Regions from separate parts of the Paenibacillus sp. FSL P2-0173 genome, predicted to be linked through region 2. Evidence: riboswitches for the same ligand, from Rfam matches in the RefSeq annotation. Region 2 holds a riboswitch; the other holds the start of a gene.
The links. Region 2 has a riboswitch for S-adenosylmethionine ahead of MKX30_RS09460 (methionine ABC transporter ATP-binding protein). Riboswitches for the same ligand answer to the same signal wherever they lie in the genome.
Positions count from the first base shown of each region.

Region 1: it holds a riboswitch for S-adenosylmethionine, as region 2 does, so the genes downstream of both, metA (homoserine O-acetyltransferase MetA) here and MKX30_RS09460 (methionine ABC transporter ATP-binding protein) in region 2, are expected to answer to the same signal.

Region 1 is NZ_JBBOYK010000002.1:793,348-809,512, reverse strand. Features, by position in the region: gene MKX30_RS14020 (Lrp/AsnC family transcriptional regulator) at 1-171, shown strand, start outside; gene MKX30_RS14015 (aminotransferase class I/II-fold pyridoxal phosphate-dependent enzyme) at 184-1,395, shown strand; gene MKX30_RS14010 (aspartyl-phosphate phosphatase Spo0E family protein) at 1,511-1,717, shown strand; gene MKX30_RS14005 (hypothetical protein) at 1,819-2,388, shown strand; gene MKX30_RS14000 (cob(I)yrinic acid a,c-diamide adenosyltransferase) at 2,407-2,970, shown strand; gene MKX30_RS13995 (RluA family pseudouridine synthase) at 2,992-3,951, shown strand; gene MKX30_RS13990 (arsenate reductase family protein) at 3,995-4,360, shown strand; gene MKX30_RS13985 (5'-3' exonuclease) at 4,433-5,329, shown strand; gene MKX30_RS13980 (ROK family protein) at 5,553-6,431, shown strand; gene MKX30_RS13975 (HRDC domain-containing protein) at 6,598-7,605, shown strand; gene corA (magnesium/cobalt transporter CorA) at 7,767-8,702, opposite strand; SAM riboswitch class I at 9,254-9,379, shown strand; gene metA (homoserine O-acetyltransferase MetA) at 9,498-10,415, shown strand; gene MKX30_RS13960 (PLP-dependent transferase) at 10,540-11,724, shown strand; gene MKX30_RS13955 (aminotransferase class V-fold PLP-dependent enzyme) at 11,721-12,899, shown strand; gene mqnC (cyclic dehypoxanthinyl futalosine synthase) at 13,333-14,466, shown strand; gene MKX30_RS13945 (YitT family protein) at 14,563-15,426, opposite strand; gene MKX30_RS13940 (cation:proton antiporter) at 15,511-16,165, opposite strand, start outside.
Region 2 is NZ_JBBOYK010000001.1:2,120,693-2,136,857, reverse strand. Features, by position in the region: gene MKX30_RS09485 (DUF2515 family protein) at 1-571, opposite strand, end outside; gene MKX30_RS09480 (thioredoxin family protein) at 809-1,153, shown strand; gene MKX30_RS09475 (COX15/CtaA family protein) at 1,327-2,259, shown strand; gene MKX30_RS09470 (UbiD family decarboxylase) at 2,389-4,155, shown strand; gene MKX30_RS09465 (Cthe_2314 family HEPN domain-containing protein) at 4,207-4,932, shown strand; SAM riboswitch class I at 5,058-5,197, shown strand; gene MKX30_RS09460 (methionine ABC transporter ATP-binding protein) at 5,334-6,356, shown strand; gene MKX30_RS09455 (methionine ABC transporter permease) at 6,353-7,021, shown strand; gene MKX30_RS09450 (MetQ/NlpA family ABC transporter substrate-binding protein) at 7,096-7,938, shown strand; gene MKX30_RS09445 (SDR family oxidoreductase) at 8,082-8,846, shown strand; gene MKX30_RS09440 (NifU family protein) at 8,939-9,184, opposite strand; gene MKX30_RS09435 (YuzB family protein) at 9,272-9,529, shown strand; gene MKX30_RS09430 (NAD(P)/FAD-dependent oxidoreductase) at 9,648-10,715, opposite strand; gene mqnE (aminofutalosine synthase MqnE) at 10,920-12,026, opposite strand; gene MKX30_RS09420 (HesB/IscA family protein) at 12,399-12,758, shown strand; gene MKX30_RS09415 (hypothetical protein) at 13,399-13,764, shown strand; gene MKX30_RS09410 (sigma-70 family RNA polymerase sigma factor) at 13,958-15,535, shown strand; gene MKX30_RS09405 (ferritin-like domain-containing protein) at 15,969-16,165, shown strand, end outside.

The sequences.
Region 1 (16,165 bases), on a different contig from region 2:
GAAGTTGAAGGCCGCAACCTCCGTGAGGTCGCTAATTTTGTGTCGGAGAAACTGTCTCCTATTGACTCGGTCTTGTCCACCAAGACTAATTTTACGCTTAAAAAATACAAGCAGGACGGAATTATCTTTGAGGATCATCAGGAAGATAATCGTCTGGTGATTTCGCCGTAAAGGAAGATCATGATGAATCTCAAAACAGAAGCATTTACCGACAGTAACAAAGCCATGAGTTCCTATTTGTCCCCGTTGGTGCGCGAAATTCCATCTTCGGGCATTCGTAAGTTTTTTGACTTGGTGGGTGGCAACAAGGATATTATTACCCTTGGTGTAGGCGAACCGGATTTTACAACCCCTTGGCATATGCGGGAAGCCTGTGTCTATTCATTAGAGCGAGGTTTTACCAGCTACACGTCTAATGCGGGAACGCCAGAACTGCGTGATGCGATTAGTGATTATCTGAATGAGCAATTTGAAGTTAATTATGATCCTAAAAATGAGATTATCGTGACCGTTGGGGGAAGCGAGGCGATTGATCTTGCTTTGCGTGCGTTAATTGTACCTGGCGACGAAATTCTCGTGCCCGAGCCGTGCTACATTTCATATTCTCCAATCACTTCAATTGGAGGCGGGATTCCGGTAGGTATTGAAACATTTGCTAAGGATGAATTTAAGCTGACGGCTGAGGCGTTGGAGGCAAAAATTACACCTAAATCCAAGGTGCTGATTTTATGCTATCCGAGTAATCCAACTGGGGCTACGATGACTTATGAAGATTGGCTTCCGATTGCCGAAGTCGTGGAAAAGCATGATTTGATCGTCATTTCTGATGAAATTTATGCTGAATTGAATTATGGAGAGAAGCATGTTAGTTTTGCCGCTATGCCTGGTATGATGGATCGTACGATTCTCGTCAGTGGTTTCTCCAAAGCCTTCGCCATGACAGGCTGGCGTATTGGATATACATGCGGACATCCAGATCTGATTGCGGCTATGCTCAAAATCCATCAGTACACCGTAATGTGTGCGCCTTCTATGGGGCAAGTTGCGGCACTGGAAGGTTTGCGGAATGGTTTGGGTGAGAAAGATCGTATGGTAGAAGCCTATAATCAGCGTCGCCGTCTGATGGTTGAAGGGTTCCGGGAAATCGGCCTGGAGTGCCATGAGCCAAGAGGGGCTTTTTATGTTTTCCCTAGTATTCAAAGCACGGGACTTAGCTCAGATGAATTTGCACAGCGTCTATTGGCAGAGGCTAAAGTTGCGGCTGTACCGGGTAATGTGTTCGGTTTGGGAGGCGAAGGCTATCTTCGTTGCTCATACGCGACTTCTGTTGCTCAGCTGACGGAGGCACTGGATCGGATTGGTCATTTTGTAGAAAAAGTAAGAAAAGAAGGTTAAAATTATTTTTTTTATGGGTAATTCATAAAAAATAGTCTTTTATTTCTAAATTTCTATGCTATAATTTGAATTCGAAAGCAGGAAGTTCAATTTTTCAATTGTAGGAGGAATGCTCATGTCATATGTTGGATATAATTCGTCTAGTTCAATAGGATACGACATTTCCCTAGAAGATGAAATTTTGTTCCTGCGCAATGAGATGATGCGGACGTTTCAGGAAGAGCAGTCCTTCACCTCTGATCTTGTCATCGAGATTAGTTGCAAGCTCGATTTGAAAATCAATGAATACATGAAAATGTATGGTACGGAATGCAAGGTTTAACCGTGTGAAGTCAGCCAAAGGTAAGAAGGAGGCCGTAGGGCCTTCTTTTTTTGCGTTCACAACTTATGATATATTAATGGCATGGAAGAGGGGGCGTACATATGAGAACAGGGCTAAAAAGGCTATCGCCATGGATTATCGGAATGTTGACACTTGTATTATTGGCTGGATGTGGGGGACGGGACAAGGACAGCTTCTCCATTTTTATTATGGATAAAGGGGATGCTTCAGTCATCCGTGAAGAGCTGGCACAAAAGCTTAAGGATAAGCTGGGCAAACAGGCTCCGACTATTGAGATTTCAGTCAGTCCGCTGTATAACCAGCAGAAGCTGGTTGTAGAATATGCGGCCGGGGAGCATGATCTGTTTCTTTTGCCGGAAGAGGACATGAAGCTGTATGGACAGAATGGTTCGAATCTGCCGTTAGATGATGCTTTTGACAAGAAGACGTACGCTCGGGGCGTGTTCGAGGGCGGCGTATTTAAGAAGAAGGGGCAGGAGGAAGAAGAAACAGATGTAAGCAAGGAAACTCATTTGTTCGGAATTCCGGTGGAGCAGATGAAGATGTTTAAGGAGCTAAAATATAACTCAAAAACATTATTTGCTACCGTGCCGCCTCGTACAAGCAATAAGGAAGAAGCCATCAAGGTGCTGAAAGCACTTACGGAATGATAAGGGGGATGGAGTAATATGGGGATCTATACCAGAACAGGTGATGAAGGACAAACTTCTGTGATTGGAGGTCGAGTGTCCAAAGATGATGACCGTGTGGAGGCATACGGTACAATTGACGAGCTGAACAGCTTTGTAGGACAAGCGATCAGCTTTGCCGAAGGGGAAAAGTTTGCGGATATTCGGACTCAATTGGAGGAAATACAGCAGGAGCTGTTTGATTGTGGTTCGGATTTGGCGTTTGTTAAAATCAGTGAAAGCAAATATAAGGTGAAAGACGAGCTGGCAGAGCGACTGGAAGGCTGGATTGATGCATGTCAGGAGGAAAATCCGAAGGTGGAGCGTTTTATTATACCGGGTGGTAGCACATTATCCTCAACGCTTCATGTTTGCCGTACGGTTTGCCGACGCGCGGAACGCCGTGCTGTTACACTAGGTAAACATACGGACATCAATCCGGCGGTACGTCGGTATTTGAACCGTCTTTCCGATTATTTCTTTGCCGTTGCTCGCACAGCGAATGTCCGTCAGGGTGTGCCCGATGTCGAATATGTGCGCAGCAAAAAAGTGTTCCGCAAATAAGGAGGCAACCGGGAATTTGTGATGAGCTTGTACTATGAACCTATCGTATATACGATCCCTCCTGAGGAGGAGGGCATGCTGTTGAAGACTATTTTACAAAAACGTATGAACATTTCTCGAAAGTTAATATCCAAACTCAAGCTGACCGAGCAAGGTATTATGCTGAACGGGACACGTGTGTACATCAGCGTAAAGGTGAAGTCCGGGGATCGAGTAGAAATTCGCATGGAGCGCGAGCGTTCTGATGATATTTTACCTGAACCCATTCCTTTTGAGATATTGTTTGAGGATGAACATTTGTTAGTGGTGAACAAGGCGGCGGGTATGATTGTCCATCCAACTCACGGTCATTACACTGGAACACTGGCTAATGGGGTTGTGCATTATTGGCAGGCCAAGGGAGAACTGTTCCGGTTTCGTCCTGTTCATCGTCTTGATCAAGAGACGACGGGTGTGCTGGTAGTAGCCAAAAATCCGTATGTACACCAGCATATTTCTGAGCAGATGATTGCGGGAACGGTGGATAAGCGCTATACGGCTCTGGTGCATGGGCGTCCTGAGCTGCAGGAAGGTAAGGTAGACGGACCAATTGACCGCAGCCCGGATAATCCGCATTTACGTATGGTGACCCCGGATGGTTATCCTGCCCTTACGCTGTATAAGCTGGAGGAAGTGTGGAACGGGGGAAGTCGCATCGGACTAAAGTTGGAATCCGGGCGTACGCACCAAATTCGAGTGCATATGACTTATATCGGTTGTCCGTTGATCGGAGATAAAATGTACCGGATTACACCCGATGATGCTGCGCAACGTGAACGATATGATCAGCTTGATGCCAGGATGCCTCGACAAGCCTTGCACGCCTCAGAGCTTTCCTTGGAGCATCCTGTAACCGGGGGGCGGCTGACGTTCTATGCTCCTCTACCTGAAGATATGGCTGAAATGCAGGAGCTATTAAGAGCGCAATATTTTTCAGAATAAAATATAAATAAGCTATCAAAACCAAATGGAGGTTAATCTAGCGATGAGCCAACTGAAAGTATATCAGTATTCTAAATGCAGTACCTGCCGTAATGCAGTGAAATGGCTGCAAAACAAGGGACATGAGACGGAACTTATTCCTATTTTTGAACAGCCGCCCGGCTCGGAGGAATTGGAAGATTTAATTCGAAAAAGCGGGCTGGAGCTAAAAAAGTTTTTTAATACAAGCGGTGAGGTGTATAAAGAGTTAAAGCTGAAAGATAAGCTTGGAGACATGAGTCGTGAAGAGCAAATTTCGCTTTTATCCTCGAATGGAAGATTAATCAAACGCCCGATTGTAACCGACGGGAACAAAGTAACGATAGGATTCAAAGAGGAAACATTTGAGGGCACATGGGAAGCTCAATAACGCCCAATTTACACTCACGATATGTTATACTGTGGGGGTTAAATATTATGATGAATGGGAGCAATACAATCTGTGACACAACGCAATGAACAATCCGTAATGCTGGTTGACGGCATGGCCCTGCTATTTCGCGCTTATTATGCAACCGCCGCAAACGGTTATATCCGTCGTACAAAAGCTGGGGTGCCAACGAACGCCATATATGGTTTTATTCGATATTTTTGGGACGCAGTCCAAACGTTTAATCCTACACATGTCATTTGCTGCTGGGATATGGGCGGAACGACATTCCGTGGGGAACATTTTGCTGCGTATAAAGGAAACCGAGCCGACGCACCGGATGATTTGATTCCCCAATTTACATTGATTCGTGAAGTGACGGACAGCCTCGGCATTCCCAACATTGGAGCGGAAGGCTTTGAAGCCGATGATTGTATCGGTACGCTTGCACGTCATTATTCGCAAAATGAGGACATGGATGTAATGATTCTCTCAGGAGATCATGATTTACTTCAATTAGTGGATGAGCGGACACGGGTCATTATTATGAAAAAAGGGCACGGCAATTATATGGTATACACCCCGGAGACCCTGCTGACTGAAAAAGGGCTTAAGCCACGTCAAGTGGTGGACCTTAAAGGCCTGATGGGGGATGCAAGCGATAATTATCCCGGAGTACGAGGTATTGGCGAGAAAACGGCACTCAAGCTGGTTCAGGAATACGACTCTATTGAGGGCATTCTGGAGAATCTGGATCAATTAACACCCTCGGTCCGTAAAAAAATTGAGAGTGATTTGGATATGCTGCATCTTTCACGCAAACTTGCTGAAATTCACTGTGGTGTACCTGTAGCATGTGCTTTGGATAGCTGTCTGCTGACGCTGGATCACGTGCAAATTGTAGACAAGTTTGAGCAGCTTGAAATGAAAAGCTTGTGTACATTGATGGGTGTCGCAACCGGATCTTAATGAAGCTGTTAGGCTTGGTACGTACAATTCAGGTAAAGTAAGTAATATAGGGATGCTGACGCTTGATGCGTTAGTGTCCTTATTTGTATACCCATATGTCGACGGAGTTATATAGTCATGTGAAGGATTATATACAATTGCGATAAGGGGATTGACCTCAGGTACATTTCAGGTGAATATAGTGGAGAGAGAACCGGATTATCGAAAGGGGACAACAGCAACTATGACAGTATTGGGAGCAATTGAGGCAGGCGGTACCAAATTTGTATGTGGAATTGGCAACGAACGTGGAGAGGTACTGGAACGGGCGAGCTTTCCAACAACCACCCCAGCAGAAACAATGGAGAATGTCATCGCATTTTTTGAAGGCAAGGGCATTGAAGCATTGGGCGTAGGCTCGTTCGGGCCGATTGATCCTATCGAAGGTAGTGATACATATGGCTATATTACAACAACGCCAAAGCCACATTGGGGAAATTACAATCTGATTGGCAAACTGAAAGAGCATTTTGATGTGCCTATGGGGTTTGACACGGATGTGAATGGAGCAGCACTTGGTGAGTCTATTTGGGGTGCCGCCAAAGGATTGGACAACTGTCTGTATATTACGATAGGTACAGGCATCGGGGCGGGTGCTTTGGTTGGTGGAAAGCTGATACATGGATTATCCCACCCGGAAATGGGGCATATTCTGGTACGTCGTCACCCAGAAGATACTTACGAGGGGACATGTCCTTATCACGGAGATTGTTTGGAGGGACTGGCAGCAGGTCCTGCGCTCGAAAAAAGATGGAAGGTTAAAGGACATGAGCTTTCTGTCGATCACTCGGCCTGGGAAATGGAAGCGTACTATCTGGCACAGGCTTTAATGAGCTATGTATTAATCCTGTCACCGCAAAAAATTATTATGGGCGGGGGAGTGATGAAGCAGGACCAACTGTTCCCGCTCATTCGTACCAAGCTTCAAGAACTTTTGAACGGATACGTACAGCATTCGAGTCTGGCAACAGATATTGAGCAATATATCGTATCTCCGGGATTGGGTGACAATGCTGGATTGTGCGGTGCTCTGGCATTGGCAAAGGAAAAGCTGAATCATTAGAATTTATGGTTGACGGCACTCCAAGGTACGGTTATTATATAGGCAACAGTATAGTACGGCTCAAAAAGGGAAGCACCTTTCTTGCGAATACGCAGGATGGGTGCTTTTTTTTGCGTTTTTGTGTTGTGCGGGACTGTCTTTCAACGATATGAGGGAGGAAGAAATCATGGATATTGTATTTTTAAATCGCTTGTCCAAACGAAATGAACAGGGCTATGAGGACTTTGCTCAGGTATGGATTGGGCAGCATGAAGGGGGATGGAGTGCAGGCTGGAGCACACAGCATGTCCCGGATGAAAGTATAGACGACCTTTGGTATGAGGGCAGCTTGTGGCAGGAATTACTACATGTATACCGTCATGAGCTGGCGCTCAAAATGGCTGAGGGCTATAGGCCCTTAATCCATGGCGTATTTCATGAGCAAGAAGGATCATCAGGACGAGGACAAACGCTGCAAAAGCTGTATTGCTACAGTGATTTGTTTCCACGTGATGAAGTGTATGAGCAGTTGACGATGTGGAGACGGCAAAAGGCAGCAACGGAACGAAAAGCACCTTATTTTATTGCTACGAATCGGCTGCTTCGACTCATTAGCGTCTATCTTCCCCATACCGAAGAAGAACTGTTGGAACTTCCTGGTATGGGGCAGGGTAAAGTGTCGCAATATGGGACGGAGCTATTGGCTATTACGACACAAAATGACCGGACCACACCATTTCCGTTAAACTGGGTAACAGAGACGCTGGAAGAAGAAGTTTTTTTGTCATGGCTATACAAGCAAAAAGAGAACCAGTACAGGCAGGAGCTGAACAAATTCAGCCTAACTAGAACGATTATCGAAGGCATTTCGGACGGTCTTTCACTGGAGCATATCGGAATGAAGACAGGTTTGCATCGTAGAGAGATGATTGAAGCTGTGGAGCATTTGGACAGGGATGGCATTGATATGGAGAAGCTGATCCGCAAGGAGTTGGTGAATGTATCTGAGGAGGAGCAGGCAGCCATCTGGTCTGCTTATGAAGAGTTGGGGGATACGCTGCTCAAGCCCGTCATGCTGAAAGTGTATGGGGAAGAAAAGGCAACCGAAACAGGACTGGATCAAATTTACGAGCGTCTGCGTCTGATCCGTATACGGTTTCGTCATCAGCAGGTACCCGACCGACATGTTGGATAATATAGAACTGATTGAATAAAGCTAAAGTATTAAAGTACATTCAGGGTTCAACATACTAAAAAGCAGCAGCGAGTTCCACACAGGACACGGCTGCTGCTTTTTATGACCAAGCTGAAAATCGAAAAAAGTATCCAACTCGGTACTTTTCCCCCCTGTTCTTTTTAAACCCAGTCTTTCTTGCGGAAAATACAGAACATACTGACACCTAATGCCACCATAATACCAATGACGACAAAATAGCCATAACGTGTATGAAGCTCAGGCATATTATCGAAGTTCATCCCATATATTCCGGTAATGACTGTCAATGGCATAAATACGGTCGTAATTGCCGTAAACACACGCATAATTTCATTGGCACGGTTGGCGATACTGGATTGATAAGCTTCTCGAAGGTTACCCATCAAGTCGCGGTAAGTTTCAAAAGTCTCCGAAATTTTCACAGCATTTTCATAAATGTCGCTGAAATATTTTTGCAATTGATCGTCGATGAGCCGCAAATCCCGTTTGTTCAGGGTATTGATGACTTCTTTTTGTGGACCCAGCACTTTTTTCAGCCACAGAATCTCACTTCGTAAGCCGATGATTTCGTTCAAATGCGACTTTTTCGTATGCATTAGAATATCTTCTTCCAGCTTCTCAATGCGGACCTCAATCCGGTCACCAACCAGAAAATAGTTGTCAACAATCAAGTCGACCAACAGATACATAAAACGGTCAGGCTGGCTGACTTCTTGCTCCCACAGCATAGGCTTGAGGGTACGAAGCTCATTTATTTTCTGCTTGGTCACCGTAATGATAAAATGGCGGCCGAGAAAAATGTTCAAAGCTCGCAAAAATATTTCTTCATCATCAAAACGAATGCTATTTACAACGATAAAATAATGGCTTTCATAAATTTCAATCTTCGGACGCTGTTCTTCTTCACTCAAACAGTCTTCTACTGCAAGATCATGCATGGAAAATAAAGGCTGAAGCACTGCCAAATCATCGACATCGGCATCAATCCAATAAAAACCTTCTGCCGGTGCAGTAAGCGCCATTTCAATTTCTTCGACAGGGGTAAAAACCCCGTTGTTGACCAAACGGATTTTCATATATGTCACTCCTTATGCTCCGTCGTAACGGAAATACGTTTACCTTAAGCATAAGGAATGGACTCAGTTAGCCAGTTAGCCGGTGCGGGTAAGCGTGCACTCCCATCAAAAGCCGGAGGCTTTTGGAGCATGCAGAGCCTGGCGTCCCGTCTTTCGGCAAGCTGAAGTCATTCCTATGCTGTTGTTCAGGGATCGCCGCCTATTCGGACTCGGGTCGCCTTCCATTCCGGATTCACCTCTCAAATGTTCTTTTTTAGATTGCCACAGTATCGCAGGAAACACTCAAATCTGCACTACTGCTCCATATTTTTGCCTAATAGCACTTGTATAGTATAACGCTCGGCCTACGGCCTTTCAAGCGCAAAATCATGGGCTAAATCAACAGTAGTGGCAAGAGCTTCAACGATAGGAGGGATATGATTTAACCTATGGAAAAGGTAGACAAAATGTGAATGCAGGGTACAAATTTAAAAGTCCCATCTTGACGAAGCCCAGCCGATGCATTAAAGTGAACAACAAGAACTTTGTGAACCTAAAATGAATATAGCGAAATCTTATCAAGAGCAGGTGGAGGGACTAGCCCGATGATACCCGGCAACCGGCGATTTTAATCGCACGGTGCTAATTCTTGCAGGACGCGCGCTTTGTACAAAGAGCGTTGCCCTGACAGATGAGAGAGGCGCATATGGATACAAATATGACCTTTCTCTAACCTGAGAAAGGTCTTTTTATTATATGCCCGGCATCTCAACAAGACGATTTTCGCAAAACTTACCGAACAAGGAGTGAGTTTACATGCCGATTAAAATCCCAGACACGCTACCTGCCAAGGAAGTGCTGGAGGGCGAAAATATTTTCGTAATGGATGAAAGCTTGGCTTATCATCAGGATATTCGTCCGTTGCGTATCGCCATTTTGAATTTAATGCCTACAAAGGAGACGACGGAAACCCAACTGTTGCGCTTGGTCGGCAATACGCCGCTGCAAGTGGACGTCACGCTGGTGCACATGAAATCTCATGTATCCAAAAATACATCGCAAGAATATTTGAACATGTTCTATAAAACGTTTGACGAGATCAAGAACAGTCGTTTTGACGGCATGGTCATTACAGGAGCCCCGGTTGAACAGCTTGAGTTTGAGGATGTTAACTACTGGGAGGAGATCCAGCAAATCTTTGAATGGACGAAAACGAATGTAACTTCGACCATGCATATCTGTTGGGCCTCACAGGCAGGCTTATACCATCATTTCGATGTCCCTAAATACGGGCTCGACTACAAATGCTTTGGCGTATTTCCACACACCGTGATTAAACCTAAAGTAAAATTGCTACGCGGCTTTGATGAATTGTTTTATGCTCCTCACTCCAGACATACGGAGGTTCGGCGGGAAGATATTGATCATATTACCGAATTAGAAGTTTTATCCGAATCCGAGGAGGCTGGAGTGTACCTCGTAGCCACGCTTGACGGTAAACAAATTTTTGTAACTGGGCATTCTGAATATGACCCGCTTTCCCTGAAATGGGAATACGACCGCGATGTGGGCAAAGGAATGGATGTTGAAGTCCCCAAAAATTATTTCCCTAATGATGATCCCAAGCGCACACCACCCTCAATCTGGCGGGCACACGCCAATTTATTATTCTCGAATTGGCTGAACTATTATGTATACCAAGAAACACCTTACGATATCGGGCCCCAGATTTAAAAAGGGGCTTGTAGTTTACCCTTGTACAGTACCACCTTGCAGTAGCGCAGCAGTATAGTCTTTGACATCCATTTTTGCAGGATATGTTATAGCACCCACTATGGAAGTTAATAGGAGGATTCATATGAGTGAGAAACAGTGGAAAATCGAAAGCAGATTGGCACAAATCGGTTCAGTAGAGGAGCCAGTAACCGGGGCTGTTAATTACCCGATTTACCAATCTACGGCGTTCCGCCATCCCCGTCTAGGTCAAAGCACAGGATTTGATTACATTCGGACGATCAATCCTACGCGAAAGGTACTGGAAGAGGCTTCTGCTGCACTTGAATCGGGTGATGCAGGTTTTGCATGTAGCTCAGGTATGGCGGCGCTGCAAACGGTATTTGCATTGTTTGGACAGGGAGATCACCTCATTGTATCGCTGGATCTGTATGGCGGGACATATCGCTTGCTGGAGCGTATTTTATCTAAATTTGGTGTAACAGCAAGTTATGTGGATACGAACGATCTTGAAGCACTCGAACAGTCATGTCGACCGAATACCAAAGCTGTATTCATAGAAACACCTACAAATCCGTTAATGATGATCACTGATATTCGAGCGGTTGCCGAGTGGGCATCACAACATCAGTTGCTTACCATTGTAGATAATACGCTGCTAACCCCATATTTCCAGCGGCCATTGGAGCTGGGCGCTGATATTGTGGTACATAGCGCAACCAAATATTTGGGCGGACACAATGATGTGCTGGCAGGGCTGATCGTAACCAAAGGCAAAGAGCTATCAGCTGAAATTTCCTTCCTGCACAATTCCATAGGGGCCGTGCTTTCCCCGAGCGACTGCTATCAGTTGATGAAGGGGATGAAGACGTTAGCGCTGCGTATGGACCGACATCAGCATAATGCAACAGTGCTATCTAACTATTTACTGACGCATCCGGCGGTGGCGGAAGTATTTTATCCAGCTCTCGAAGGCCACCCAGGTCGTGAGATTCAAAATAAACAATCCAGCGGAAATACGGGTATCTTCTCCTTTAAAGTAAAGGATGCTCGTTATGTGGAGCCTTTGCTTCGTCACATTAAGCTCATTGCGTTTGCGGAAAGTCTCGGCGGTGTGGAATCGCTAATGACCTATCCCGCTGTGCAGACACATGCGGACATACCAGCAGAAATTCGGGATGCAGTCGGGGTAGATGACAGGCTGTTGCGTTTCTCCGTCGGCATTGAGCATACAGACGACCTAATTGAAGATTTGCGTTCGGCGCTGGAAGCGGCACGTCAAGAAGTAGAAGGAGGGGAGCAGCAATGATAGAGGATGCGAGAAGGATCGGCCAGGATCTGGACAAAGAGCGGAAGTTCGCTACCAAGCTGCTGCATTTCGGCTCTGAAATTGACAGTGTTACGGGGGCTTCGAGCGTCCCGATCTATCAAGCTTCTACCTTTCACCATCATGATATTTTTAATCCTCCACAGCATGACTATAGCCGTTCAGGTAATCCGACACGACAAGCTTTGGAGGATTATATCGCCTTATTAGAAGGCGGAGCTAGCGGTTTTGCCTTTGCATCAGGTATGGCGGCCATCTCTACTACATTTATGCTCTTGTCTGCTGGAGATCATGTCATTGTTTCCGAGGACGTATATGGAGGAACATATCGACTGCTGACCTCCATTTTGAAACGGATGAATATCGAAACGACCTTCGTTGACATGACGGACCTCAACCATGTGAAAGAGGCGTTGCAGGAGAATACAAGGGCTGTATATATGGAAACCCCGTCCAATCCGACACTCAAAATTACCGATGTAGCAGGAATAACCTCTTGGGCACAGGATAACGGACTTTTGACGTTATTGGATAATACTTTTATGACACCTTATTATCAACGTCCGATTGAGCAGGGTGTCGATATTGTATTGCACAGTGCGACCAAGTTTCTGGGCGGACACAGCGATGTGCTGGCAGGACTTGCAGTAGCACGTACCGAATCGCTGGGGAGACAAATCAAGCAGCTCCAAAATGGACTGGGTACCGTGCTGGCTCCGCAGGAGTCATGGTTGCTCATGCGCGGTATGAAGACACTGGAGGCTCGTATGGCTCACAGCGAAAAGAGTGCAGCAAAGCTCGCCAATTGGCTGAACGAGCGCAACGACATTGAGGCGGTGTACTACCCGGGTCTGGAGAATCATCCAGGACGTGAAGTTCATGAGCGTCAATCCAGCGGTTATGGTGCAGTGATATCGTTTGATGTGGGTTCTGGTGAGCGTGCAAAAGAAGTCCTCAGTCGCGTACGTATTCCAATTGTAGCGGTGAGTCTGGGAGCTGTGGAAAGCATCTTGTCGTATCCGGCGATGATGTCACACGCGGCTATGCCCCATAGTGTACGATTGGAGCGCGGGATTACGGACGGATTACTTCGTTTCTCCGTAGGTCTGGAGGATATTGACGACCTGATTAGTGATCTGGATGAGGCGCTGCGCTAGAGCGTTAGCACATCAGTAGTATCTTTGTCGTTTTCAGGCAGGGAGCAAATATGTACAGTACTAAACAGCAAGTTTCCATTCATTCAGGAGGCTTGCTGTTTTCTATAAGAATGACATGAAGGACAGTGTGAAAAAATGCACTTTTCAGTTCTATTTTCTTATTTCTTGGCTATATGCAATGTTGAGACAAGCTTGGCAGTTGCCTGTTTTCCTAGGTGAAAAGCAGAAAGAAGCGGGAATAAGTATGGTTCCTTACCTAAAGATATGTTAGTATTATCATTAGGTTTTACTATGCTAAATAGCACAGACAACATACAAGGCCAGTCATGAACATACATTACGGCAGGGTTCGAACGCAGGTTTGTGAAAGCATTCTCGTTCATAAGTCCTGTCTTTCATTTCGTCGCCCTGTGACAGCGAAGGAGGATACACCATGAGTGTAATCGACCATATTTTAGATAAAGCCCTACGCGGCGAACGCCTGAATTTAGAGGATACCGTTGCTTTGTTCGAATCAGATGAGGTAGAAAAAATAGGTCATGCGGCGAATAAAGTTATGAATCGCATGCACCCCGATCCCATTAAAACCTTCGTCATCGGACGAAATATTAACTATACGAACGTATGTGACGTATATTGTCGCTTCTGCGCTTTTTACCGTAGACCGGGTTCTGATGAAGGTTATGTTTTGCCGGACGAGGTGATCTTTCAGAAGATCAAGGAAACGCAGGATGTAGGTGGCACCGAAATTCTAATGCAAGGCGGTGTGAATCCGAATCTGCCGTTCAGTTATTATACGGATTTGCTGAAAGCTATCAAGGAGCGTTTTCCCGATATTACGATGCACTCCTTCTCGCCAGCTGAAATTCACAAAATGAAGGAAAAATCCGGTCTATCCATGGAAGACACGATTCGAGCCATTCATGAAGCTGGATTGGATTCGCTTCCGGGTGGAGGCGGAGAAATTTTGGATGACCGCACACGCCGCAAAATTAGCCGTCTCAAAGGCTCTTGGCGTGATTGGATGGATGTGATGCAAACGGCTCACAAGGTTGGGATGAACACGACTGCTACGATGGTTATCGGCTTTGGCGAGTTGATGGAGGAGCGTGCGCTGCATTTGTTGCGTGTTCGTGATGCTCAGGACGAATGCATTGAAAACAAATATAATTCTGAAGGATTTTTGGCCTTTATTCCTTGGACCTTCCAGCCAGACAACACCAATCTGAAGAAGGAACGCCAGACGCCAGAGGAATATTTGAAGACCGTTGCGATCAGTCGTCTTGTATTGGATAACATCAAGCATATTCAGTCTTCATGGGTAACCATGGGACCTGAAATCGGTAAAAAATCGTTGTACTACGGTTGCGATGATTTTGGCAGCACCATGATTGAGGAAAACGTAGTTTCCGCTGCAGGCGCAACGTATAAGGTTAACATTGAATCCATTCTACAGTTGATCCGCGAGACGGGTCACGTTCCAGCACAGCGCAATACCCGTTATGATATTATTCGTACTTTTGACAGTGCCAGCAGTATTGAACATGATTTTATCATGCAAAATTAATATCCGTTAATATATTGTTAATTACAAAACGCTTATCCATCACTAATCTATGTACAAGGATTAGTGTAGATAAGCGTTTTTTGATGTGTTACTTTGCTATGCTTTCCATCGTTTCATATACATGATCTCAGCCTGCGGGTCTGCCATTTGGATGACTGCCTTAAAGCGCTGCAAATCCAACAGATGAACGCTGTAAACGATGACCATTTGTTCTTTTTTATCCTCAGATTCGCTTTTAATCTTGCTCTCTATCTGGGCATAGCCTCCAACAGGCGTGCTGTGTATACGCAGCATGCGATATATGGCATCTTCGATGGTTTGCTGCTTCTTGCTGACTACACAAACCATACGCGTCAGACCGGTAAACATCAGCCGGGTCGTTTCATAGGCAGCGAGGCAGGATAAGGCTGAATAGAGAGCTGGCTCCCAGCCTAGCACAAAGCCAGCCGTAATGAGCAGCAGACCATTACATAGCATAACAATCTGTATTAACGGAATCTTGCGATGTGTTAGCAATAATGTGGATGGACGGCCATCGTCTGACTCGTTAAGTCCTAGTGAATCGAGCAGACCACCGTGACGAGCTGCCAGCCCTGCGCCAAGCCCTATACAGATTCCGCCGCCCAAAGCACATACGACCGGATGGCCGCTCACTGCCGGAAAAGGCGAAAGAATGATGGCTGAGCCCGAAAAGGCGAACAAGCCGGGTAGTGCACGAAGCAGCATGGGTTTGTGAGTAGACAGAGAATACAGCAGCATGAGTGGCAAGTTCAAAACGAATAGCAGTAACCCAAAATGCTCCTGTGTATAAAGCGACATGAGTCTGGAGATCCCCGTGACGCCTCCAGCGATCATATCATGCGGATGCAAAAACAATTCCAGACCGACGGATGCCGTAATTCCGCCAATCACCGTATAAAAGACAGGGAACCTGCTCGCATCTCCTGAAGCGGGCTTCACAAGCCGCCTCATAGAGTTTCGGCATGTTTTACAGCGTGCGGCATAGCCTTCCCTCCTATGGATTGTCGTATCCAGCTTTTACAGTTACGCCGAGTTACTTTCTTCCTTTCGTAGGCGGGGGTCCTTGAACTTAAATATTTTGTTTAACATATTAAAAATAGGTTTTGACTGCTTTGTCAGAAGTGGTCCAAGAATCGCCAGTATGAGTACATAGATGGCTGCAAAGGGTTGAACAATATCAAGCAAACCGCCTTCTTTACCCAAGTTGGCCATGATAATCGAAAATTCACCCCGTGCCACAATGGTCAGGCCGATATTTGCTGACGCTTTGGGAGATAAGGAGGCTGTACGCCCAGCCAGCATTCCTGCCCAAATGTTACCAAACAACGTGAGGATGACTGCTACCAGTGCAAGCCATATCGCCTTTCCTCCCAGGGACAGTGGATCAATGGATAGTCCAAAGCTGAAGAAAAACAGGGCGCCAAAGAAATCGCGGAAAGGAACAATTAAATGCTCGATCCGTTTGGCGTGTTCCGTTTCGGCTAGTACCAGACCGACTAACAGGGCGCCGATAGCTTCCGCCACATGAATCGTTTCCGAAAAACCAGCCACCAGAAACAGAGAGCCGAAAACAACAAGTCCGAATACCTCATTGGAGCGAATACGGAGAATCCGATTTAACAGAGGGACGGCCTTACGGCCGATAATAATGACTGCAAGCATAAAGCCTAGCGCGATT
Region 2 (16,165 bases):
CCAAATGACGGCTGTGCATGTAAAGTTGCAACTGCGGATAAGCGTCTTGAAAAATAAGGGCGTTACAGCGCTCCAGTAGCCGATACAGCCATTCCTTTTCCTGTTCGCCGAACAGGTTGCCAATCAGTCCCCCTTTCAGATCGGTCATATTATAGCCGCCATTACGAGAAACCAGGTGGGCCAGTAATGCCCAGTGTAACTCCGGGTAGCCACGATAGCATTCAAGGTAAGCGGCAGTGCGGGTAACGTTGCTGCGATTCTCCTGTGCTGTATCGTTCTTGATCCTCTCCAGTAGCTCACAGTCTGTTTCGCATAAGGGCATATTCAGAGAAGAGGGACGCGTAGCGGGTCCGTTCACCAACATTATCGCTTCAGCTTCATTCATAGCGGCCTGTGCCGTATGATAATCCCACGCTAGTTCACGCAAGGGGGAGCGTAATTTGCGGGATTCGGTCCAAGCCGCCCGTTTGCCCTCCCAAGCTTCCTCTGCAACACGGGGAACGGAACCCAGTAACTTTAGCCCTCCTTGAAGCTGTCGAGATGCTGTATGGAGCCATTCGGTAAGAGACATGACTAAATTAACCTCCTTTCCAACTGCAAGCATCCCCGTATCCTGCCAAGTATGTTGGGTATGCTGTTAGGATGTCGACGCTTATGTGGATTCTTAAGTATATCTTTAGTATGCCTCAATGAGAGGGCTTCCAATCGGCATGTGAGTAGAATGGGGGAGTGTGCAAAAGCTTCACTTGGCGTTACAATAGAAAGTGCAATCTTTTCAGCACAAAAAGAATTTAAGGAGGAATCATCCATGCAAAAAATCGTCTCTCATGAAGACTTTAATAAGGCAATATCCACTCCGGGCGTTACGGTGGCTGTGTTTAAGGCGGACTGGTGTAAGGATTGTCATTTCATCGATCCGTTCATGCCTGATGTGGAACAACAATATGCAGATAAGCTTACATTAATTGAGATTGATGTAGAACAGGCCGAAAGCGTCAGTCAAGAGCAAAATGTATTGGGGATTCCTAGCTTTATCGCTTACAGTGAAGGGCGAGAACTGGTACGTCTGGTGAACAGACTGCGCAAATCCCGCGAAGAGATTGAGCAATTTTTGGATCGGGCTGTTGAAGTCCACGCGAGCTTAGCAAAATAACATCAAGACATTCAGAAAGCCGCTTCCTTCTCAGGGGGCGGCTTTCTCACGGACACGTTCACATTTTGTCAACAAAGCTCGTATGTCAAGGAACGATATATCAGTTATAATTACTTTAAGTGATCATTTCACAACATATAAAGTGAATAAATATTATATTTGGAAGGATACGGGTGAATTCTTTGAATAACAAAATCAGAATATTAAAATGGCTGGCACTCGTAACATGTATTGTCATGTTTTTGGCTACCTTCGGTGGAGGTGTCGTGACGCGAACGGATTCTGGTCTCGGCTGTGGCCGGGAATTCCCGCTGTGCAATGGTAAGCTGGTTCCGGCACATACGATCGCATCCCTTATTGAGTTCTCTCATCGCTCCGTCAGTGCCATGGCCGGGATTCTTTCTATCGCCTCATTTGTTGGCTTTTTGCTGTTTATGAAGCATCGGAAGGATTTGCAGCTATTCTCGCTGCTCACGCTCATGTTTGTCATCATACAAGGTGCAATGGGGGCGTTGGCTGTCGTCTTTTCCCAATCGGCTGCAGTCATGGGACTGCATTTTGGCTTTGCGCTTATCGCCTTTGCCAGTGCGACTATGATGACGTTGGGGGCCTGGCAGGAGCATGCAGATTCACGCCACACCCCGCGTCTGATTCCTGGGCCTGTCAGTCGGGGCTTTCGTAACTTTATATGGTTATCGACGATCTATACCTATATTGCTGTCTATTCAGGGGCGTTGCTTAGTCACTCGGTCATCCAGAAGGTTGTAAATATTGGGGGCTTCATATCTCCACTGCTGCTTCATCAGATTTCAGCTGGTCTGCTGTTCGTCATTATCTTGGCTGTTGGTCACTACTCATACCGTTATCACCCGAACCACCGGGATATCCGTATATTGGGTGTCGTATCGGTCTTGTTAATCTTGCTTCAAGTGGTGATTGGAATTATCTTGTTGTACGTCAACAAACCTGAAATCTACATGTTTATCGTGCTGGGACATATGCTGGTGATTGCATCGTTGTTCTCCATCTTGGCTTATCTGAGCTATCGTGTATGGCAATTGTCACCGGACCGCAAGCTTGTTCCGACCCAAGCACAACGTACCTAAGCGTTTCATAGATCATAGTCAAGCGGATTTTTGCCCAAGAGGCGTTTAAACACGTATAATAGCATATAAGAAACAAACCAGGCCCGCGAGTTTCTCGAGGGCTTGATTTGCTTAGGAGGAGTCGTCCAGTTGATCTACCAGAATTTGCGCCAATTTATTGAAGCGCTGCGTAAAGAAAATCATCTTAAAATTATAGAGGCACCTGTCGATCCTTACCTGGAGCTGGCTGAGATTCATCGAAGAGTTATTGAGGAAGAAGGGCCGGCACTTCTGTTCACGAATGTAAAAGGAACCCCGTTTCCTGTAGCCAGTAATCTGTTTGGTACAAATCGCCGTGTGGACATGGCTTTTGGTCCGCGCCCAGAGCAACTGATGGATGCGATTGTAGGAGCGACCAAAACATTGTTTCCACCTACACCCAAAGCATTGTGGAATGAACGTGGCCTGATTAAGGACATGCTAAAAGTAGGGCTAAAAACAGTATCTCATAGCGAGGCCCCTGTATTGGGAGTTCGCCGTACAGAGGCTCCGCTGGCACCACTGCCTAAAGTGACCAGTTGGCATGAGGATGGAGGGCCGTTTATTACGCTTCCACTCGTGTATACTGAGAAGCCAGGTCAGCCCAAGGATCATAATTTGGGGATGTACCGCATTCAGATTTATGATGATCAGACGACGGGCATTCACTGGCAAATTCATAAAGGCGGCGGTTTTCATTATCATGAAGCGGAACTGCGTAATGAGCCATTGCCTACGACGATTATCATCGGTGGCCCGCCTGCCCTGATTGCGTCTGCCATTGCGCCAGCACCGGAAAACTTGCCTGAGCTGTTGCTGGCTTCGCTTATTATGGGAGGCAAGCTGCCCATGACAGAAGACCCGCTTGGGGGTCACCGGATTCCAGCAGAAGCAGAATTTGCAATCAGCGGTTATGTACCGCCTCATGAACGCCGTCCGGAAGGCCCGTTTGGTGATCATTTTGGCTATTATTCATTACAGCATGATTTCCCTGTATTTCATGTCAAACATATGCATCACCGCAAGGATGCCATTTATCCGGCAACCATTGTAGGTAAGCCTCGGCAAGAAGACTACTATCTCGGTGAGTTTTTGCAACGTTTGCTGTCGCCTGCATATCCGCTTGTGATGCCTTCCGTCAAGTCCCTGTGGGCGTATGCGGAAACCGGTGTACATGCGCTAGCAGCGGCAGTGGTACGTGAAAGCTACTCCCGTGAAGCGCTTGTATCCGGTTTTACTATTTTGGGTCAAGGTCAATTGTCGTTGACTAAATTCCTGATGCTGACGGATCGAGTAATTGATTTATCGGACTTTAACCTGCTGCTGGAAACCATTCTGGAGCGATTTAATCCAGCAAGGGATTTATTTATATTCAATCACACGTCACACGATACACTCGATTACACAGGCCGCAAGCTGAATCATGGCAGTAAGGCCATCCTGATGGGGATAGGTGAGCCTGTACGTGAATTGCCTCGTGCTTATGAGGGAGGCGATCTGCCGGGAATTCGTGAAATTGAGCCCTATTGCGGAGGTTGCCTTGTCGTATCGGGTGCGTCCTTTGAGCAGGAGCCTGAGCTGGCGGCACGTGTTTTGGAGCGATTAGCAGCGGGTGAGCAAGAGTGGCCGCTCGTCTTCATTGTAGACGATGCCAAAGAAGTCGTTCGCTCTCAAGCTTCGTTCCTGTGGACGGTATTCACACGCTTTAACCCGGCTACAGATATGTACGCAGACAGCGAAGTGCGTTTGCATCATCTGAACTATAAGCTGCCGATTGTAGTGGATGCGCGTATGAAGCCGGGGTATCCAGATGAGGTGTTACCGCGTGAGGATATTGTTAAGCTTGTAGATCAACGATGGACGAGTTATTTCGCTTGACGCCCTAATTAAACCTACAGCCGGATTTTACATTTATAAGGAGGCGTAAGCATGATACGCAAGCTACTGGGTGAGCCACCACGTGTGAACAAAGGCATCCTGCTAGATGCCATGAATAGCATGTCAGCTATGTTGAACCTGCTGGAGCGGCAAATTCAGGCTGGTGGAGATCCGACCCACGATTTCCGGAAGGCGGATATTTTAACACGCGGTCTAATGTCATCTCTGGATGAACTGGAGCAGAGCCATCATGCTTCCGCCTTTTTCCGTATGAAAGTGAAAGCCGGATATGCTGAAGATATGAGTGAGGATGAAAAATCCGATTATGCATTATATGTTTTCTTTTATAAAGATGGGTTTGTTCGGGTTTTCTCTATTTTGGATAAGCTGGGTAACTGGCTAAATGATCTGTATGATTTAAAAACAGGGCAGTATAAGGCGCATTATTCGTATTTTACCGTGTTGCGGCAGCTCAAGTATCTCAAAATGCATCCTGTATTGACCGATAATTTAAATGATATCAAGGACACTTACAACGATGCCATCAATCGGCTGCGTAAGCGTCGGAATACGGAGATACACTATATGAATACGGAAATGCAGGATGATCTCTGGCAACGACACCGAGCTTTGTATGGAAAAATCCAACTGGAGGACCTCGATCACCATTTGGAAGATTTGCAGCAGGGCTTGGAAATGGTATGTCGGTCGCTGTCAAACGCCTTTACTTATACTGCGAAACAATGGGAGAACCGGGCAGTACGCCCAAAAATATGATAGAAAATATCCTTTGACAAAGCAATGTAAACTATCTATACTGAAACCTAGTTTCAGAAAAATGCTTGAATTATGTTTTTTTATATAAACTTAACGGACAGCTAAAGCTGGAGTTTAACATATTTTTCTTATCCAGAGAGGTGGAGGGACTGGCCCGATGAAGCCCGGCAACCCGTTCTTTCCCGGTGTAATACACTGGGAGGGAACATGATGGTGCTAATTCCTACAAAACCGCTAGAGTTATAGCGATTTTGGCAGATGAGAAAAGGTTCGCAAGGTGGGGCCCTTTTCATTCTGTGAAAGGGGCTCTTTTTTGTATAAATAAATAGCGATTTTATACAATCCTGAGAGATGACAATTGGTTAAAAGGGTAAGGAAGAAGTGAAGGGGGTCGCAGCACGTTGATAGAGCTTAAGCAGTTAACCAAGCATTATGGCAAAGGCAACCGACGCGTTAATGCGCTATCTGGGTTGAATCTTTCTATAAAGCGTGGAGAAATATTCGGAGTGATTGGTCACTCCGGGGCGGGGAAAAGTACATTGATCCGCTGTATTAATTTATTGGAACGCCCTACTTCAGGTGAAGTATGGGTAGACGGGGTAAACCTCGCTACTGTGAGTCAATCCCAGTTACAGAAGCAACGTCGAAAAATCGGAATGATTTTTCAGCATTTTAATTTGTTATCTTCGGCAACGGTGTATGACAATATTGCATTTCCTTTGCGGTTGGTAAACACTCCCAGGGAAAAGCTGGACATGAAAGTTCGTGAGCTGCTGGAACTGGTGGGTCTGGAAGAACACAGTGGAAAGTATCCGTCACAGCTCTCAGGTGGACAGAAACAGCGGGTAGGAATTGCACGGGCGCTGGCTAGTGATCCTCATGTATTGCTGTGTGACGAAGCGACTTCTGCGCTTGATCCGCAAACGACGGGGTCTATCCTGAAATTGCTGTTGGATATTAATCAGCGCTTTAATTTAACCATCGTGCTGATTACACATGAAATGCATGTCATTCAAAGCATTTGTGATCGAGTTGGCGTCATTCATCAGGGCGACATCGTGGAGCAAGGCCCAGTGGCGGAAGTATTTTTGAAGCCACAGCACCAGGTAACCAAGGACTTTATCCAACGGGAGTCAGAACATCCCGAGGAGTTGCAAGCAGCGATTGCGGCAGCAGGTGGCGGTGAGTCGGCGCAGGTGGTACGTATCTCCTTCTTGGGCAGTAAAACATATGATGCGATTCTGTCGCGTACGGCTCGAAGCACTGGTGTTGATTTTGCGATCTTGCAGGGAACCATATCTACGATTAAAAATGTACCCTATGGACAGCTGATCGTTCGTTTTGAAGGAAACCATGAAGATATAGAGCATACGCTGCGCGAAGTGTCTGGGCAAGGACTTGATGTGGAGGTGATCGGACAATGAGCGAACTTGATTTTTCACAAGTGAGTTGGGATGAGCTAGGGAATTCTACTCTGGAAACCCTTCAGATGCTCGGAGCATCCGCATTGTTCACCCTCATTATTGGTTTGCCGCTTGGCATATTATTGTTTCTGGCGAGTCGCTCCTCGTTAACTCTGATGAAGGTGATATACATTGTATTATCATTCATCGTTAACATTTTACGTTCCGTACCATTTATCATTTTGATCGTTGCACTTATTCCTTTTACACGATCGCTGGTAGGTACCTCGACCGGGGTGTTGGGAACCATTCCACCATTGGTTATTGGGGCGGCCCCATTCTTCGCACGTCTTGTCGAAACGTCTCTGCGTGAAGTGGACAAGGGCGTCATTGAAGCCGCACAAGCGATGGGTGCCTCGACAGGACAAATTATCCGGCGTGTGCTGTTACGTGAGGCACTTCCGGGTCTGCTCGCTGCATTAACCATTACCGTCGTTACACTCGTATCCTACACGGCAATGTCCGGGATGATCGGGGGCGGTGGACTGGGTACACTGGCTATCAACTACGGCTATTATCGTTATGAAACGGCTGTCATGATCGTTGCGGTCGTGCTGATGGTCGTATTGGTACAATTGCTGCAAATGGCGGGAGATCGTCTCGTGCGGCATTATACTCGAAAATAGGGAAAACATATAGATATCCTTATTGATCAGGACGTCTGATCCTGAATATTACAAATTATTGGAGGGGTAATAACATGAAGAAATGGGTATTGGCTGTACTAAGCTTGACATTAATTGCGGTGCTGGCGGCTTGCGGTACAAAGAGCACAACATCGGATACAAACAATGCGACCGAAAATACAGGCGGATCACCACGTGAAGTGGAGCTGAAAATTGGAGCTTCTCCTGTGCCGCATGCGGAAATTTTGGAAGCGATCAAGCCTCAGTTGGAAAAAGAAGGGGTTCGTCTCCAAGTCGTTCAGTTTAACGACTATGTACAGCCGAACGTACAATTGTTTGACAAGCAACTGGATGCTAACTTCTTTCAACATGTACCTTACTTGGATGTGATGAACAAAGAGCGCAAAATGGATCTGGTTTCTGTGGGCGCAGTTCATTTGGAGCCATTCGGTATCTACTCCCAAAAATATAAAAAGCTTGATGAAATCCCAGATGGCGCAACTGTAGCCATTCCGAACGATGCGACAAACGGAGGCCGCGCATTGCTGTTGTTGGAGAAACAAGGTCTGATCAAGCTGAAAGACGCAAGCAACATTGAAGCTACGGTAAAAGATATTACTGAAAATAAGAAAAACCTGAAATTCAAGGAGCTTGAGGCGGCTATGCTGCCACGTCAGTTGCCTGAAGTGGATATTGCGTTGATCAACACGAACTACGCTCTGGAAGCGAAGCTGAATCCAACGAAGGATGCACTGGCACTGGAAGATAAAGATTCTCCTTATGCTAACGTTCTGGTAGCACGTCCTGATAATAAAGATTCCGAAGCGATTCAGAAGCTGATCAAAGCTTTGCAATCTCCAGAAACTAAAAAATTCATCGAAGATAAATACCAAGGCGCGATTATTCCAGCATTTTAAGCAGGGAACGAGAACGCATTGCACGCAAACCCCAGATTCTCTTGAACAAGAGGACTGGGGTTTCTTTTTGGATGGAGTTGTAGGGGAAGCTTAAATATTTTATACTTGGGGGTGACCGTTCTCTGTGAACAGGAGGAAAATTGTTGAGAGATAAAGTCGCATTCATAACCGGCAGTGCCAAAGGTTTAGGTAAAACGACCGCTTTGCGTCTGGCGGATGAAGGCTGTAATATTGCGCTAAATTATGTGCATAGCCAAGCAGAAGCCGAAGCGCTTAAGCGGGTGATTGAGTCTAAGGGAGTACGCTGCCTGTCTTTACAAGGGGATATCTCTGTTCAGGAAGATATCACGAGGCTGATTGGTGAAGTACAGGATCGGCTGGGTGGAGTCGATATTATGGTGAACAATGCCGGACCGTTTATCCGGGAACGCCGTCTGTTTGCGGATTACAGTGTGGCTGAGATTCATGCCATGATACAAGGAAATCTGGTCGGTACCATGTTGCTGGATCATTTGGTATTGCCCCACATGCGTAGCCAGCATTGGGGACGTATTATTCATTTTGGCTTTGGTCATGCTGGAGAAGCAAGGGCTTGGCCGCATCGTGCCGTCTACGCAGCCGCCAAGGTGGGGCTGGTGTCTTTTACGAAGTCACTGGCTGTGGAGGAAGCTCCTTATGGCATTACGGTCAATATGATCTGTCCAGGGGACATCCGAGGAGCAAATAAGGAAATGTCAATCGCCGATGTCATCGGCATGCAGGATAAAGAGACACCGCGTGGACGTCCGGGGAGCGGAGAGGACATTGCACGAGTGATCGCCTATTTATGTGAGGAGCATTCGGATTTTATAACAGGCAATATTATGGATGTATCGGGAGGTTTAGATCCCATTCGGCCAACCATATAAGCTTAAGTGATCCTTCAGACGCTGTAATACAAAAAAGAGTCTTGAGCTTCGTTACCGAAGTCAAGACTCTCATGATCATTATGCATCAAGCATTAGAATACTTGTACCACTTCTTGGACGCCGTCGACTTCTTCGAGAAGAGCGCGTTCAATCCCTGCTTTCAGCGTGATTGTGGAACTTGGGCAACTGCCGCAAGCGCCTACCAGCTTCAGCTTAACGATGCCGTCTTCAACGTCAACCAGCTCAACGTCGCCACCATCGCGTTGCAGGAACGGACGGAGCTTATCCAGTACATCTGCTACTTCGTCATACATTTGAACGCTTTGTGTTTCGCTCATTAGAATTCAACTCCTTTCCTATACCTTTATTATTATATTACAAAGCGGGCCAAATTAAAATGCCCGTCATCCAAAGCAGGTGAAAAAATGTTAAGGCCTATTATTGAGTTTTGCACCAGTAATATGCATTGGGGTACCGATGAAATCATGTCCAAGCTGGAGCAGAATCCAGATTATGATGTGATTGAATACGGATGCCTAAGCAATTGTGGTCAGTGCAACGCCGAACCCTATGCGATGGTCAACGGTGAGATTGTATCCGCAGATTCAGCAGAGCTTCTGTACGAAGTGATTATGAACAAAATTAAGGAAGCTGAAGCATGGGATAACCTAGATTTGGATTGAAATAGAATGGTCCGTTTAACCAGCTTCCTTTTGTATAGGAAATATACATCATCATACACTCAACAAACAAAGAAGACCTGCTCTGGGAGCGGGTCTTCTTTGTTTGTTGAGCATGCGGTTAGCCAAAATGGCGTTTGGACTTCCAGAGCACGCCGCTTTTAAGCAGGCGTGGTACTCGTCCGCGCAATGAGGTACTGCCCATAAAGCCATAGCCGAACCCGGCCTTCTTGCCAAGTGCGCCTAATGTACCGCGCAGCTTTAAAGGATGCGGATGAGGCGTTTGACCTTTCCACAGGTCGCGTACAATGTGTGCGATTTGCTCCCCTTGCACTTCTGCCGCCTGAGCGCTTGGAGAGTAGGGAAGGCTCGCACAGTCTCCGACCACATACACCTCAGGATGATCTGGTATTTGATAATACTCGTTGAGCACGATACGACCCTGAGGGTCTTTAGGGACGGCTAAATCCTGCACGATTTTTACCGGCTGAATCCCAGCCGTCCATACCACTGCATCCGTTACAATTTGCTCGTCACGGTTATAAATAGCCCCCGGCTCAATACGGGAAACCGCAACATGATTCAGCGCATTTACCTGATGCTCCTTGAACCAAGCATGTACATAGGCAGACAAACGTTGCGGGAATGCCGACAGCACCCGCTCGCCCCGATCCATAATGGTAATATTCAAATCCGTGCGGCTTTCACGTAACTCCGCAGCAATCTCAACACCGCTAAGACCGCCGCCTACAATATGAACATGTCCATATGGCTTGATTTCGTTCAAGCGCAGATAGGTTTGGCGAGTATGGTTAAATGACTGGATCGTACAGCTGTGTTCCTCAGCCCCTGGTGTATTGTGAAAGCGGTCGGTACAACCCAACGCAATGACAAGCTGGTCATAGGGCAAGGGTTCACCGTCTTGAAAATGGACAATCTTATTCTCCAGATCCATCGAGGTGACCTCTCCATATTTGCGAATAAGACGTTGTTCATCTGGAAAATGCACCCGCAAATCAAAATCAGAAACCGTACCTGCCGCTAGGGAATAGTACTCTGTTTTCAACCCCTGAAAGGGCATTCGATCCACTAAAATAACTTGAACATCGTCGGGAATGTGTTTATCCAGCAATTCTTTGGCAATGGTAAGGCCGCCATAGCCGCCCCCCAGAATAACGAAATTTTTCATCAAAATCCGCCTTCCTTTCGCTACCGTGTCCCCGGCAAATGGTCTGGTGTCTTATCGATCAAACACAAGTTTTTGTTGTTATAAAACCCGAGAATCGGGCCTGCCTTTGTCAGGCAGACCAGCGTATTCCGAGGCAGCATGATGCTGCATGGTGTGAGTAATGGGGATGAAATGCTCGCGGGAAATCTGAATCCGATATTACATTTATTCGAAAACTTCGATTTCGTTATAGAAGGTGTCCCGTTCTACAGGTATGCGTCCTGCACCTTTGACCAGCCAGATTAGCTCTTTACGGGTCAATCCGGCAGGGGTTAACGCACCTGCGGCATGGCTGATCTGCTCACGCACAATCGTGCCATGGACGTCTGATGCGCCAAAGGTGAGAGCGACCTGCGTCAATTGCGGGCCAATATTAATGAAGTAAGCTTTGACATGGTCGATATTGTCCAGCATCAGGCGGCTGATCGCAATGGTTTTGAGATCCTCGTAAGCGGAGTTACGACGCATGATGTTGGCGTTTTTGCTTTTCGGCTGCATGGACAGTGGAATAAATACCATAAATCCGTTCGTTTCGTCCTGCAATTCGCGAATTTGCAGCATATGTTCAATACGATCCTGATACGATTCGACCGAACCGTACAGCATAGTCGTATGAGTTTTCATGCCGAGATTGTGGGCCGTGCGATGTACTTCGAGATAGCGGTCCACGTTGGCTTTCGTAACACGCATCTTCTTCCGATATTCGTCGGACAAGATTTCCGCGCCACCACCAGTCAGGGATTGAAGTCCAGCCTTTTGCAGCTCCTGAAGCACTTCTTTAATACTCAAGCCGCTTATGCGTGTGAAAAAGTCAATTTCCGCTGCAGTGTAAGCTTTCAGTGTAACGTGGGGATACTTTTCATTCAGCGCCTTCAATGAGTCTACATAGTATTGGAAAGGCACATGATTATTATGACCACCGACGATATGAAATTCTCTTACCCCCGGATGGATGTGTTGCTCTACATAATCAATCATTTCCTGCCCGGACAACGTATAAGAGCCGTCCTCCCCCTGATCCTTGCGGAAATTGCAGAACGCGCAGCGCGCTTCGCATACATTGGTGAAGTACAGGCTCATGTTTTCGATAAAATAAACCTTTTTTCCGTTCTTGCGTAAATTAGCTTCGTTAGCCAACTGACCCAGTGTGAGGATATCGTCAGTTTCATACAAATATATACCGTCTTCAAGGTTTAAACGAATACCGTTCTGTACCTTTTCTACAATTTCCGCCATTCTGCGGTCTGTAAAAGGTGTAACTAATGTGGACATGCCTATTCCTCCTTCAAGTTGCTCTGTGCGAGGCTGTCCGCTAAATCAGCGGCACAAGCGCTAGGTGCGCACAGGATGTCCCGTTCCGTCGGTAAGAATCCGGCAGCGCGGATATACGATATGTGAAAAATGTTACAATGCCAGGCTACAATGATGAATGTCTCAAAATATCGCCTTTGAAATGACAAATTTCCGACAGTTTCTTTTACACACTCTTCACCTATTATAAACCTCACACCACCGGTGTTCAATACAAACGAATAGAAAAACAGGTCTTTAAGCCTGTAAGGGAAGGACATTCCATGACTTGAGCACCTGCTAATAGTGGAGTATACTGAAGGAGAACATGAAGTAAAAGAGGAGGATGGAGCTATGATTAACATCACCGATTCCGCTGCTGAGCGTTTGAAAGATATGCTGGAGCAGCAGGAAACGCCGAATATGTTTTTACGTCTGGGTGTTACGCCGGGTGGTTGCACTGGATTCTCGTATGCAATGGGCTTTGACGACAACGAGACGGATCAGGATATATATATGAACGTACAGGATATGAAGATTGTAGTGGAAAAGGAAAGCATCCGCTACCTGGACGGTCTGGAAATCGACTTTGAAGAGTCTGGAATGTCAGGCGGCTTCACGATTCATAACCCGAATGCCGTAGCTACATGCGGCTGTGGTTCAAGCTTCCGTACAGCTACGGATGCTGGGAAACCGAACGAAGAGCCTTGTTAAGATAGATAACGGGGATACAATGAAAATGGGTTGTCTGCAAACCTACACGATGGGGCGTTAACAATTCGAAAATGTAAATCAAGACCTCCAGAACGGTATAGTCACGTACTATATTCGCCCTGGAGGTCTTTTTAATGTGTTTAAGGACAACTTTACTTAAGATCATTATCACTACGTGTGGATTGGACAAATTTACTCAGGGCATTAAAAAAGGCAAATACAATTGTAAAAAGCAAGAGAGCTACGGGTTTAATTTCAATCTCAGAAAAAACACTATATAGAACTAAAAATGCAAAAAAGAGTACTGAGCTATTTACGTTTTGTTTTGTGTAAATAGATTTTATAAAATCCATTGTATCACTCTCCATTTTGATTATAAGAATTCAAACATATAGTATAAGTACCTCAATAACAAAATAGAAGTTAACTTGGTATATATACCATATTGCGATTGATTTTTGAGAGAGAATATATGCGAATGTATTTAATGAACGACTTCTTATACATAAATTACAGTATTGCATACAGACCTCCAGGACTTATCGAATAAAAAATTCACATTATTTGAATTAGAGTTTTACTTCACTAAAATTTCAAGTATAGGAACTTACAATTGAATTCTGAGGGAGTGAAAGTATATATGAGCAATCCAGTTGGCTTAAAAAGAGTTACCATGACATATGGAACTGATGATGACCCTCATATGTATGAATTATTTGAGGGAGTTCTGTATGATCGTAGCTATTTCTTTTATCTTGAACATGGGATATTGTGTCTGCGGCATGTACGAAAGGTAGATCAACTGGATCATCCACATCTATATGTGGATGGGGAAAGTGGGGGCCTCCAACTAACGAACAATGTACAGCGTGAGATTGTGGAGGTCGTTACAGAAATGATTGAGCGTTTGCGTAGTAAGGATGGATTGGCATTTTTACTGGATGAACTGCTATGGCTACATGGTCGAAGTCATATTGAACTTAACCTCGTAAAAAATAAAGGATAATATATTTCTATTGAAAACCAACAACCAGTAGCTACATTATGCTTCTTTTGAGAAAGAAACTGTTAATATGGTTGCAGTGTTCAGTGAAGCTCTTTATCAATCATTTCATCTTTCCATCAACATGATTTGTAACCTTTCCCCACTGAGCCGGCACTTAAGAATAAGAACACGAAAGAAAAGAGGCTAGGGACGTATGAGGGAGTGGGTTGAAAAGGCGCGGCTAGGGGATGCGGAAGCGTTCGGTCAGCTGATGCTGCATTTTCGCGGGATGGCCTATGCGGTGTCCTATGACATGCTGAAGGATGTTCATCTCGCGGAAGATGCCGTGCAGGATGCGTTCATAGAGGCTTATCAGAATCTGGAGAAACTGCAGACCCCGTCCACTTTTCCAGGCTGGTTCAAGACCATTGTCGTAAGACAGTGCCAGCGGATGCTGCGGCGCAAGCATCATTCGATGCTTCCTCTGGATGAGGCTGTGCAGGTTTCCGGAGGAGTACCGGGTTTAGCAGAAATTGCGGAGCGTAGGGAGGAGAGCCAAGTTCTGCAACAATCGGTGAAGGCACTGTCTGCCAAGCTGCGCGTGCCTCTGCGATTGTTTTATTTTTACGGCTACTCTCTGCAGGAAATTTCGGATTATCTGGGCACTCCGGTCCCGACGCTTAAGAAGCGGCTGCACGATGCCCGCCGAAAGTTGAAAGGTACACTCCCGGTAGCCGACCTTGTTTCCGTGTTCAATCATTTGTATGAGGGAGGGCAAAACATGCTGCATATTGTTAACGGTGATGTTGTAGGCGAGATGTTGAAGCAGGGTGTTGTACAGGGTGATGTGCTTGTATGGAGAGAGGTGTATCCGGCAGGACCGATATTTGCAAATCCAGCGGGGGCGGAAGAACGGGCACTGCGGGCCCAGGTCCTGGAAGAAACGATGGGTATTCCGGCCAGCAAATATATTACGAGCTGTGAGGAACAAGAGCAGAAACTTCGTGAGTTTATTAAGTATGATGAAGTCGTGTTGTGGTTTGAGCATGACCTGTTTGATCAGAGCATGCTCGCCTATCTGCTCCACTGGTTCAAAAGACAGAAACTGGGCCGCACGAAGCTGAGCCTGCTCTGTATTGGGGAGTTTCCGGGAATCGAACGGTTTCATGGTCTGGGACAGCTCACTCCGGCACAGCTTCAAACATTATCCGGGACCTGGCGGACTATTGGGCGGCAAGAAATGGAGCTTGGAAGCGAGCTTTGGCAGGCGTATGCTTCTCCTGATCCTGTTCAAATGGCTAATCTGCTGGAAGACAAGAAGGCAGAATTGGCAGCATCCGGCCTGCCTTTTGCCTATGAAGCTTTCACAGCGCATCTCAAGCGGCTGCCCTCGGAGCAGAATGGTCTTGGCGTTGTGGAACAGACCACGCTTCAGGCCGTTCATAATGGAGTGAATACGCCATTGGAATTGTTTCGTCAGGTAACTGACGTCCTGCATGTGCTTGGGATGGGTGATCTCGAATACTGGAAATTTATTCGTGCTTTGGCGCAAGGCGAACATCCTTTGCTGATCATTGACGGGGATGAGGCCAGCTTGGATTTCAGACAAATTCCGGATTTTCTGAACCGAAAGGTAATCCTGACAGAGTTGGGTAATGAGGTACTGAATGAATCAGTGGACCGTATTGCAGTTCAAGGGATCGACGAGTGGTTTGGGGGGCTACATCTCCATGGACATGAGGTTTCTTGGCGCTGGGATGATGTAGCCGGAGAATTGGTGGTCCGACATTGAACAAGCTGTAGCAGTAAATAGCTTAACGTGCGAAGGAGTTTTCCGTTTATGGAAAACTCCTTTTTATTTTTTTAGTAGACCATATTAAGACAAGAAAACCAGCTAATGTTTGTCAAGGAGTCCCTCGTCTATTTCTCTGTAGCTTATAGTAATAGATGCAGCACTTTCAACTATGACACAAATCGTAATTAATTTTTTAGTGAGTTCTTCCCTGGTGTTAGCTATCATCAGTATAATCAACCCAGTATGTTGGTAAGTCAAATAGCCGCCAGCATTACTTCACTAGAAAAGGGCGACTAGGAGTGTGCGAAACAGTCATTTTTCCTAATGTTAGGAACCGACATGGGCAGATGTGCATATACTTTCTAAAAACTAACATCGGGAGGAGATAAACTTGTATCAAGTACCTTCTTACTGGGGAAATTCATACTATATGCGTACCAATTTTGTACCTATCTGGAACACAGGATTTCCGAAAGCAGTACAAATGATAAAGGAAGCGGTACAAGGGGAGCGTAACGATGAGTTGTTCTACGATGAATTGATCAATTTGGCACCCTCACAAGAGCAGGTGGCTATTATTGAAAGCATCCGTAATGATGAGCGCGGTCACAATAAAATGTTCAGAGA